DNA from 3 places in the Acinetobacter sp. SAAs474 genome. Region 3 is predicted to be linked to each of the others. Evidence: predicted binding sites of a transcription regulator. Region 3 holds the regulator's gene; each other region holds the start of a gene.

Region 1 (3,294 bases), 590 kb from region 3:
ACGGTCTGAGTTTGTTGCTCAGTCATGACAGGCAATTGTTGTGCTTTTTCTAACCGTTTAAATGCAGTAGTACTCAAATACATATCATTACGTAATAAAGATACTTCAGCTTCAGGTACATTTTTAAGATCACCATATTGGCCAATATGTTGTCCTACATATTGCGTTAAGCTAGCTAAAGCAGGAACGACATGAGGAGTGACTTCTTTGGTTTGAATATACTTAGTCAGAATATCACGTGCTTCTTGATTCGAAAGATCAGCATGCTTGGCATAAATAACATGTGCAGTTTGTGCAGAAAGCTGTTCAAACGATTGTACATGTGCCTGATCTAAGTTCTTATTCAATGAATATGCTAAAGGCACAATACCAATCAAAATCAACATGATTAGTCCCATACCTTTTTGCCCATCATTTGAACCGTGAGCAAAACTTACCCCTGTACAGGTAAAGATTAGAATTGCACGGATTAATGGCGGTGGTGGCTTATTACCTTCTGGTGGTTGAAATAAGTCCATTTGTTTCTTAAAAATCTTTTTGACCAATAAGAATAAAATAGCAGCAAAAGCAAAACCAATTAATGGTGAAAACAGTAGTGCTTTACCCACCTTAATGACTTGCTCAATATCAACACCAGACGCACCAAAGCCCGAATGCAAGATGTAGTTCATGATTCCTACACCTAAAATTGAGCCAATCAGTGTATGTGAACTCGATGCTGGAATACCGAGAAACCACGTTCCCAAGTTCCATAAGATTGCGGCAATCAGCATGGCAAAAACCATTGCAAAACCAGCACCAGAACCAACATTCATAATCAGTTCAACAGGTAATAATGCAATAATTCCATAAGCAACAGCGCCACTAGCAACCATTACGCCTAAGAAATTGCAGAAACCAGCCCACATTACCGCAACAGGCGCAGATAATGCATTGGTATAAATTACCGTTGCAACAGCATTGGCTGTATCATGAAAACCATTGACAAATTCAAATCCCAAAGCAATAAATAATGCTGTCCCCAAAAGTACAACAGAATATAAACTTAAAGATGGAACATGAGACAAATCGGCAGTCAATTGAATACCAATATAAATCAGCGTTGAAATTATAAGTGTTAGAAACACCGGTAAAAAAAACTTTGGTGTTGGCACATGAACATTTGTCGACTCCACTTTGGCCGACTTGTGCGCTGAATCTATAGGAGTTGGATTAGAATTCATGCAAACAAAAAAAGAGGACTACGAATCCGCTTATTCTTCAATTTAATTGTGACAATTATATGACAATCACTGGCTTTATAAACTATATTTTATTGTTAAATTCGTTTTGTTTATTAAAGAAATCCAAAGATAAAATAAAATAATATTATTTTTCAATAATATAAATTAAATATCCATATCAATTTGACGCATAAATTCCCTGCTCGAACTTTGTAACAATCTCAAAAAAATGTATATAAATCCAGCATTCATTTAACTCTAAAAATCATAATGAATAAAGATGACAAAAATATTAAAATCGTGAATGCATTATATTTCTACGACTGCTTTCATCCACTCACTGATCCATCGGTATCGCATACGCACTGCCTGATTGTCTTTTTGTTTAGATTAATATTTCAGCGTATAACTCAAACTGTAAGTACGACCTTGGGCTGCTAAGCTAGAGATAGCGCCATAAACTGCTTCAGCAGCTTGACTAAATACCGTCTTGTACTCAGTATTCCAAACGTTATATATCGCAAAAGCAACTGTTCCAAAGCCTAATTTTGTCTCTGCAATCATATCCATAATCGCATATCCCTTGATTTTAGTGGCAGCATTTGGACGGACATTTTCATCATATGTTGCAACAAGGGAGTCTTTATATGCTTGGTCCGTACCTTTCACAGCAAGCATTTGAACTCTTAGGCGATGATCTTGATGATCATTCCACTCGGCAAATAAAGTCCCCTTGACTGGAGAAACTTGTAATGCGTTAAGTTCCCGCCAATCACTACGAGCATCTTTAAATTGGCCTCGAGTATAAGATAATGTTCCACCCACACTAAAATGATCTTGTACAGGTGTACTGGTATTGATTTCTAAACCATAAATATATTGAAATTATAGATTGGGAATCGGTTGGACTAAGTAAAAAATCATGGATTGATACCGTACAAACATATCAGTTACCAATTAATAAGACAAAATTAACTTACATTGGTCAACTGTCTAAAAATGACTATGAGCGATTAATTAATCATCTTAAAGAGCAATAACTGTTTGTCCAACTAACCGAATAATATCTGTGCAAGTTAGCACAAAACTTAATGATCATTTAAATAAGAATTTGCACTGATGATTTGTTTAAAAAATTGCATAAAGCACGCGGTAAGTGACGAAAAAAGGCGATAAAAAAAGGCCACAAATACAATTTGTGACCTTTTTTTACAACAGATAATGGTGTGAATAACATCATCAGTAACTTATAAAAATAAAATTAATCAATCTATAAATTACCCATGGTTAATCACCAAATGGACTGCTTACATCATGCCGCCCATACCACCCATGCCACCCATATCCGGCATTGCTGCTGGTTTATCTTCTGGGATTTCAGTAATCATACATTCTGTAGTCAACATTAAACCTGCAACAGATGCAGCATGTTCAAGCGCAGAACGTGTTACTTTTGCTGGATCAAGGATACCCATTTCCAACATATCACCATAAATACCTGTTGCAGCGTTGTAACCAAAGTTACCTTCACCACTTTTCACTGCATTGATCACAACAGATGGTTCGTCACCTGCGTTAGCAACGATTTGGCGAAGTGGTGCTTCAATCGCACGACGTAGAATATTGATACCAACATTTTGATCGTCATTAGCACCAGTTAAACCGTCAAGTACTTGAGCAGCACGTACCAATGCAACACCACCACCGGCAACAACACCTTCTTCAACTGCAGCACGTGTTGCATGAAGTGCATCATCTACACGATCTTTTTTCTCTTTCATTTCAACTTCTGTTGCTGCACCAATTTTGATAACAGCTACACCGCCAGCTAATTTAGCAACACGTTCTTGAAGTTTTTCTTTGTCATATTCAGAAGTAGATTCTTCAATTTGCGCACGGATTTGTTGTACACGCTCAGCAATTTGAGCTGCATCACCCGCACCGTCTACAATCACTGTATTTTCTTTAGATACAGTTACTTTGTGTGCTGTACCTAAATGCTCAAGTGAAGTTTGATCAAGCTGCATACCAATTTCTTCAGAAATTACCGTACCACCTGTCAAAATCGCAA
Region 2 (3,294 bases), 1.6 Mb from region 3:
CAACCCCTTTAATGCCAAAGCAACGCTACAGGCTATTTTTCATCCAGCCTATCGTAGCTCACATCAACAGGCAGCTTTTCAGCTAGGTTATCATCATAGTGCTGTAATTAAAGGTGAAGGTGGCGAGTTTGAGCGCAATCCAGATGCAAGAACCCTAATTTGCGGCATTAGAGATGGGGTATTATATGAATATGAATTACCCAAATTAACCGAACAACGCAGTGCAGCAGAAGAACAACTTGATTTACAACAGTTTAAAGCGGTTTGGTTAGGTCAGCAACAACATGAATATGGTGAAATTGCGGTCATTGAAACCATGGGAATCGCGTTGTATACCATGGGTGTGTGTCAAAACTACCCAGATGCCATGCAACAAGCCCTACACTTATGGCAAAATCGCCTACACAACAAATAAAAAAATAAGGCATTGAAAATCAATGCCTTATATTAAAATTCATCATTAAACTGTATTAAACAAAACGAATTGGCTTAAATTCTGGCTCTTCTACGTGTGAATCACAGTGCTCATCTTCTTCTTTACTGCCACGATCAATATAACCACTACGTTCAGTTTCTGGTAAATGTTTAGCTTCCCATACATATACCGCTTGCATACAAATTTGACGCTGTTCTTGCGTCAATGCTACACCATTGGGCCATTTTCCAATTTCAATTGCTGTTTTTAAACGACTAACAATGTCAGGATCAAGTACCGCTAGCATTTGTTCAATATTCATAAATTAATCCTGCTGTTGATGCAAAGAGTCAAAATCTTGATTCCAGCCTAACTTTGTACGGCATGCCATATAAAAGTCATAGCCAGGTGGATGAAGTAAGTTTAATTTATAAGGATGTTTACGAATATGCAAACTATCACCCACACTTAATGACACACTATGCTGCCCATCGGCACTCACCATCGGCAACACACGATTTTCTTGGATTTCTATTTTAATTTCACTTTGCCCCCCCACCACAATTGGTCGTGAAGACAAGGTATGTGGATGCATCGGAACCAATGCTATCGCATCCATACTTGGATGTAATATAGGTCCACCACCCGATAAAGCATAGGCTGTTGAGCCTGTTGGTGTTGAAACGATTAATCCATCACTATGCTGCCGATAGACATATTGACCATCTATATGTAAATCGAAGTCAATCATATGTACCGATTTACCTGAATGCAATACAACATCATTTAAAGCAATTGCTTCATAGATAATTTCACCTTTAGAACGGATTTCCATCTCTAATAAAAAACGGCGATCTAATTGAAACTGCCCATGTAAAACTTGATCAAGTTTAAAAATCACTTCTGTAGGCTTAATATCGGTTAAAAAACCTAAACGGCCTCGATTAATACCAATCACGGGGGTATTAAACCGAACCAGTGCTCGTGCTGCATGTAACAATGATCCATCACCGCCGACCACAATAACCAGATCAACGACTTCGCCCAATAAAGAACGGCTGACGGTTTGTGTATTGCTATAAGAGACCAACTCAGCAGTTGCCATATCAAAAATAGGATGTAAGCCTAAACTTAATAAATGATCATGAATGAGACTTAATGTTTCTCCTACTGAAGATTTACCAGGTCGACCAATAAGTCCAATGTTTCTAAAGTTCTTATGTGAAATTTGCTGCACTGGTAATATCGCTCCCATACGACTTAGTGACTATCATAACATTAACCCACTTAATTTTAAAAAAAATTAAAATCATAAAATATCGCGATATTAAAGTTTAATGTCGCGCTATCATGAGTCGTGTGCTTAAAAATAGCGTGTTTTAAACAACAATGATGACTCAATAAAGCAAATGCTATTGCTAATATTCACAGATTAAATATTGCAAAATATCGAAAAGCTTCGCATGATTAGCAAAATGATTAGAGTTTGATTTATTAATATGAAGTCTGAACGTGGTATTGGCTTATTTGCACTTCTGTTTTCAATTATTGTCATTGGCGCATTTGTTGCCTTTAGTATTTACTTAATTCGGATGGATAATGTTGTCCGGGCAAAATTTGAAGGCAAACGTTGGGATATTCCTGCAAAAGTTTTTGCCCGTCCTTTAGAAATATTCAATAATGCGCCTATCAGTCAAGCTGATTTGATTGAAGAGCTTAAATTACTGGGATATAAAAGTTCAAGTAACTATGCACAAACCGGCCATTATTTTACCGATGCCAACACACTTTATATTCATACCCGTGGCTTTGACTTTGGTGATAGCGTAGAACCAGAACAAGTCCTCAAACTCACCTTTAATCAAGATCAAGTTGTTGAAGTCAGTGCAACCAAACCTTCGAGTACTGGAATTGCACGTCTAGAACCACTGTTAATTGGCGGAATTTATCCACAGCACAATGAAGACCGTGTATTAATTAAGTTAAATAAGGTTCCAAAAACACTGATTGAGGCTTTAATTGCGACCGAAGACCGTAATTTTTATCAGCATCATGGCATCTCCATTCGTGGTACTGCACGTGCTGTTGTCAGCAATATTACTGGTGGTAAACGTCAAGGAGGGTCAACACTCACCCAACAACTGGTTAAAAACTTTTATTTAACGCCTGAAAAAACTTTAAAACGAAAAGTAAATGAAGCACTTATGGCAGTATTAGTGGATTTTCATTATTCTAAAGATGAAATTCTAGAAGCCTATTTAAATGAAGTTAATTTAGGTCAAAATGGCAATTATTCAATTAATGGTTATGGCTTAGCCTCACAATTTTACTTTGGTTTACCACTTAAAGAATTAAATATTGCACAACAGGCTTTTTTAGTCGGATTGGTACAAGGTCCTTCCTTATATAATCCATGGCGCAATCCGGAAGCGGCACTTAAACGTCGTAATATCGTTTTAGACAATATGGTTGTTATGGGCTACCTTTCTGCTGAACAATACAATATTGAAGCTGCACGACCTTTAGGCGTTGTCAACAAACCTTCACTGAGTACTGCCCGTTTCCCTGATTTCCTCGATGTAGTACGACGTCAATTAAAGACAGAATACCAAGAAAGTGATCTCACCAATCAAGGTCTACGTATCTTTACCACCTTAGATCCAGTCACCCAAATTAAAGTCCAAACCTCATTTAAAGCAGCCGTGAATCGTTTATCGAATAGTCAGCCTAAACGATTAAAAGCATTACAAGGTGCGGTGGTACTGACACATCCAGAAAATGGTGAATTAGTTGCTGTTGTTGGCTCAACACAGGATTTTACTGGCTTTAACCGTGCTTTAGACGCAAGACGCCAAGTCGGTTCACTGTTAAAACCAGTG
Region 3 (3,294 bases):
TCAATAATTTGATTTTTAGCAATATTTTTTTCATTTTCTAAACGTGACAGCAACAACAAATCATTAATTAAAGCATTCATACGTCGTGTTTGTGACTGCATTTGATCAAATGCACGTTTCCAGCGAGGATTAATATCTTCCTGATCTGTAAAGGTTTCAATATAGCCACTGAGAACAGTTAAAGGTGTACGTAATTCATGTGAAATGTTATCGACAAAATCTTTACGCATCTGTTCTAAATTATGCATACGTGTGACATCATGGGCGACCAATAAACGGCTTTCACTGCCGAAACGAGTCAATTTAAGTTGTACATAGAGCTCATCGTAAATCGATGATTTCATTTTTAAACCGTCTGGAAACTGATCAATATGATTAAAGTATTCAATAAAGCGTGGTTGCCGGAGAATGGTTAAAATATTACGTTTACGATCTTGTTGTTGTATGCCCAATAAGCGTTCTGCAGCTAAATTCCACCATTCTATTTGGTGATTATCATCAATTAAAATCACGGCCTCATCTAAAGCAACCAGTGAAGATTGTGCACGGTCAATTAATCCGACCATTTCTGCCTGAACAATACGTTCTTGTCGCTGTGAACGATATACATTAAATAATAAAGCGCCCCAAATGCCGGTTAAATTTGGCGGAACATCATAAGGGCGATTGGAAATCCAGTCATTGACTAAATAGAGTGAGCGAAGCTGTAAGGCAAAAAAAGTTGCAAATGCCAGCAATAGGCAAATGGCTAAATATCCAATTCCAAAACCAATAAAACTTGCAATGATAATAAAAAATAATAACAGTCTGAGATCTTGCTTTGCAAAAGCCCATAAACTGCTATAACGAGTGTGTTTATGATCACGCGCAAGATCGGGAACAGGGTAAGGTTCATACATGAATAAAAATTAACCTAATGCAACATCTGCTCGAGTAGAAAAACGGTATCCTGTGCCACGTACAGTTTGTACATAACGGTCTGTACCAAATGGTTCTAAGACTTTACGTAAACGTCGAATATGTACATCAATGGTACGATCTTCAATATAGACATTTCCGCCCCAAACCTGATCCAGTAATTGTGCACGGGTATATGCACGTTCAGGATGCGTCATAAAAAAGGCCAATAAGCGATATTCAGTTGGGCCCATGTCCAGAATTTTATCACCAAAACTTACCCGTTGGCTGACTGGATCTAAAATAAGGCCGTTGGCATCAATCATTTTTTCGCCGCTTAGGGCATTAGAACGACGTAATACTGCTTTAATACGAGAAACCAGTTCACGTGTTGAAAAGGGTTTAGTCATATAGTCATCTGCACCAGCATCTAAGCCTTGAACTTTATGATCTTCTTCGCCACGCGCAGTGAGCATAATCACTGGAATTTCAGCTAAATTTTCATCCCGCTTAAGACGTCGACATAAATCTACGCCACTGACACCACCTGGCATCATCCAATCTAATAAAATTAACGCTGGACGCTGATCAACAATCATTTGATGTGCTTGTCTGGCATCTTCTGCTTGTAAACATTGAAATCCTGCCATATCTAAAGAGGTATGGATCATTTCTCGAATCGGAAGTTCATCATCAACAATTAATATGTAATCTTCTTTCACAACGTAATACCCCCTATATTGGTCACAGTTGATCGTTTTTTATTTATGACAGGCTTATTACAAAGATTAATTATGACAATATCATTGCACGGCTTGAGGTTTCCTAATTTTTTGAAAAAAAATGTGACAAATTTTCAGCTATTCTCTAAAATAGGAGCATATCACACGAAAATAAACACAGACCATTGACGATCGCCATCCAAATTCCCATTTAAATCTTTGGCTAGATCAATCATGATATGCATCTGAAATTTGCATTACTCAGTTAAAAATAGCATTCATATGATCTGCATTTTATTATTTTGAATTTGTCAGATCATCCAGTCACATTACCATTAAACCAAAATATCGATGGTCTTCTTTTTCCAAATCCATTGATAATAACAAGCTTGCATTATACATAAACTGACAAATGCTAAGGCATAGCCATACCAGATACCTTGTAAACCCCACCATTCACTAAAAAAATAGGCACTTGGGATCTCAATACCGATAATTGCAAAAATATTAATCAACATTGGAATATTAACGGTACCACTGGCTCGCATAATAGAGGCAAAAATTGCACTTGCACCAAAGAAAATAATTGACCATAACACAATAAATAAGAGCTGTTGTCCTAATTGAACCACTGCGGGATCAGTAATAAAAAGTGCCATTAAATATTTGGAAAAAAGATAGGCCAATGCCACCAGTGTTCCAGTAAACAGTATATTCATCACCAATGCAGTACGTGTGACTTTGGCCAGCAAATCGGATTTTCCCGCACCAATTGCTTGTGCAGCAAAAATAGAGGCTGCAATAGCAATCGATAAAGCTGGAAATTGAATATAATTTAAGACTTGATTAACTGCACCATAAGCTGCAGTTGCATTGGCACCATGGCGATTGACCAAACCTAGAATCACCAGACCTGCGACAGCAGTCGTCATCATTTGAATACCTGTCGGAATACCAAGACGTAAAATTGTTTTACTGAGTTGCGGTGTAAAGCGAATCCGGCTGAGCAATTGCCAATCTGGTTTTAATGGATGGTTTTTATAATTCAAGTAGAGAAAAAGAAAAATCAGTACACTTAAAAAACCAATTGCAGTTGCAATCGCGGGCGCAATAATACCAAGCTTTGGTAAACCCCAATGACCTAAAATCAAGGCCGGTGTAATCATGACACCAATTACAATGGTCATTGCAGATGCAAATAGGGGGGTGATGCTGTCACCCACGCCACGTAATAATGCTGTATACATGATATAAATAAATAACAATGGACTACTGGCGAGCATCCATTGTACATACGGTAATGAAAACTGCATTAATGTGACATCGGTACCTAAAGCCAACAAGATAGGACGTGCACACATGACACTGAGGACGGCAATGACGACTCCTCCTGTAATGGTCATAAACAGTGCTGATCCAACCACATCACGTACTTTTTCAATTTCCTGAGCTCCCCAAGCTTGTCCAACCAATACAGTTGCACCAGCAGACAAACCAATCACAAATGCCATCATGCAAAATAAGATCGGAAAAAATATGGCAACAGCAGCAATGGCATGAACACCGAGTAGCTGACCCACAAAAATCGTGTTGATGGTACCCGATAGGTTTTGTAAAATATTGGTTGCAATTAAAGGCAGAAGAAAAACGACAAAGGTTTTCCAGAGCTGTGGTT

The links. Region 3 encodes PhoB, which activates phosphate uptake and scavenging genes when phosphate is short. Its sites were predicted from a motif close to TGTCATNAANCTGTCATAA; they were not measured.
Region 1: the regulator PhoB is predicted to act here: its motif matches at 1,270-1,288, upstream of QSG86_RS07855 (inorganic phosphate transporter).
Region 2: the regulator PhoB is predicted to act here: its motif matches at 1,740-1,758, upstream of QSG86_RS13010 (NAD(+) kinase).

Annotation. Positions count from the first base shown of each region.
Region 1 is NZ_CP127915.1:1,449,344-1,452,637, reverse strand. Features, by position in the region: gene QSG86_RS07855 (inorganic phosphate transporter) at 1-1,223, opposite strand, end outside; partial or broken gene QSG86_RS07850 (TonB-dependent receptor) at 1,614-2,105, opposite strand; gene groL (chaperonin GroEL) at 2,531-3,294, opposite strand, start outside.
Region 2 is NZ_CP127915.1:2,563,218-2,566,511, forward strand. Features, by position in the region: gene QSG86_RS13000 (glycosyl transferase family protein) at 1-415, shown strand, start outside; gene QSG86_RS13005 (YeaC family protein) at 471-737, opposite strand; gene QSG86_RS13010 (NAD(+) kinase) at 741-1,670, opposite strand; gene mrcB (penicillin-binding protein 1B) at 1,915-3,294, shown strand, end outside.
Region 3 is NZ_CP127915.1:857,252-860,545, forward strand. Features, by position in the region: gene phoR (phosphate regulon sensor histidine kinase PhoR) at 1-899, opposite strand, end outside; gene phoB (phosphate regulon transcriptional regulator PhoB) at 909-1,619, opposite strand; gene QSG86_RS05025 (MATE family efflux transporter) at 1,955-3,294, opposite strand, start outside.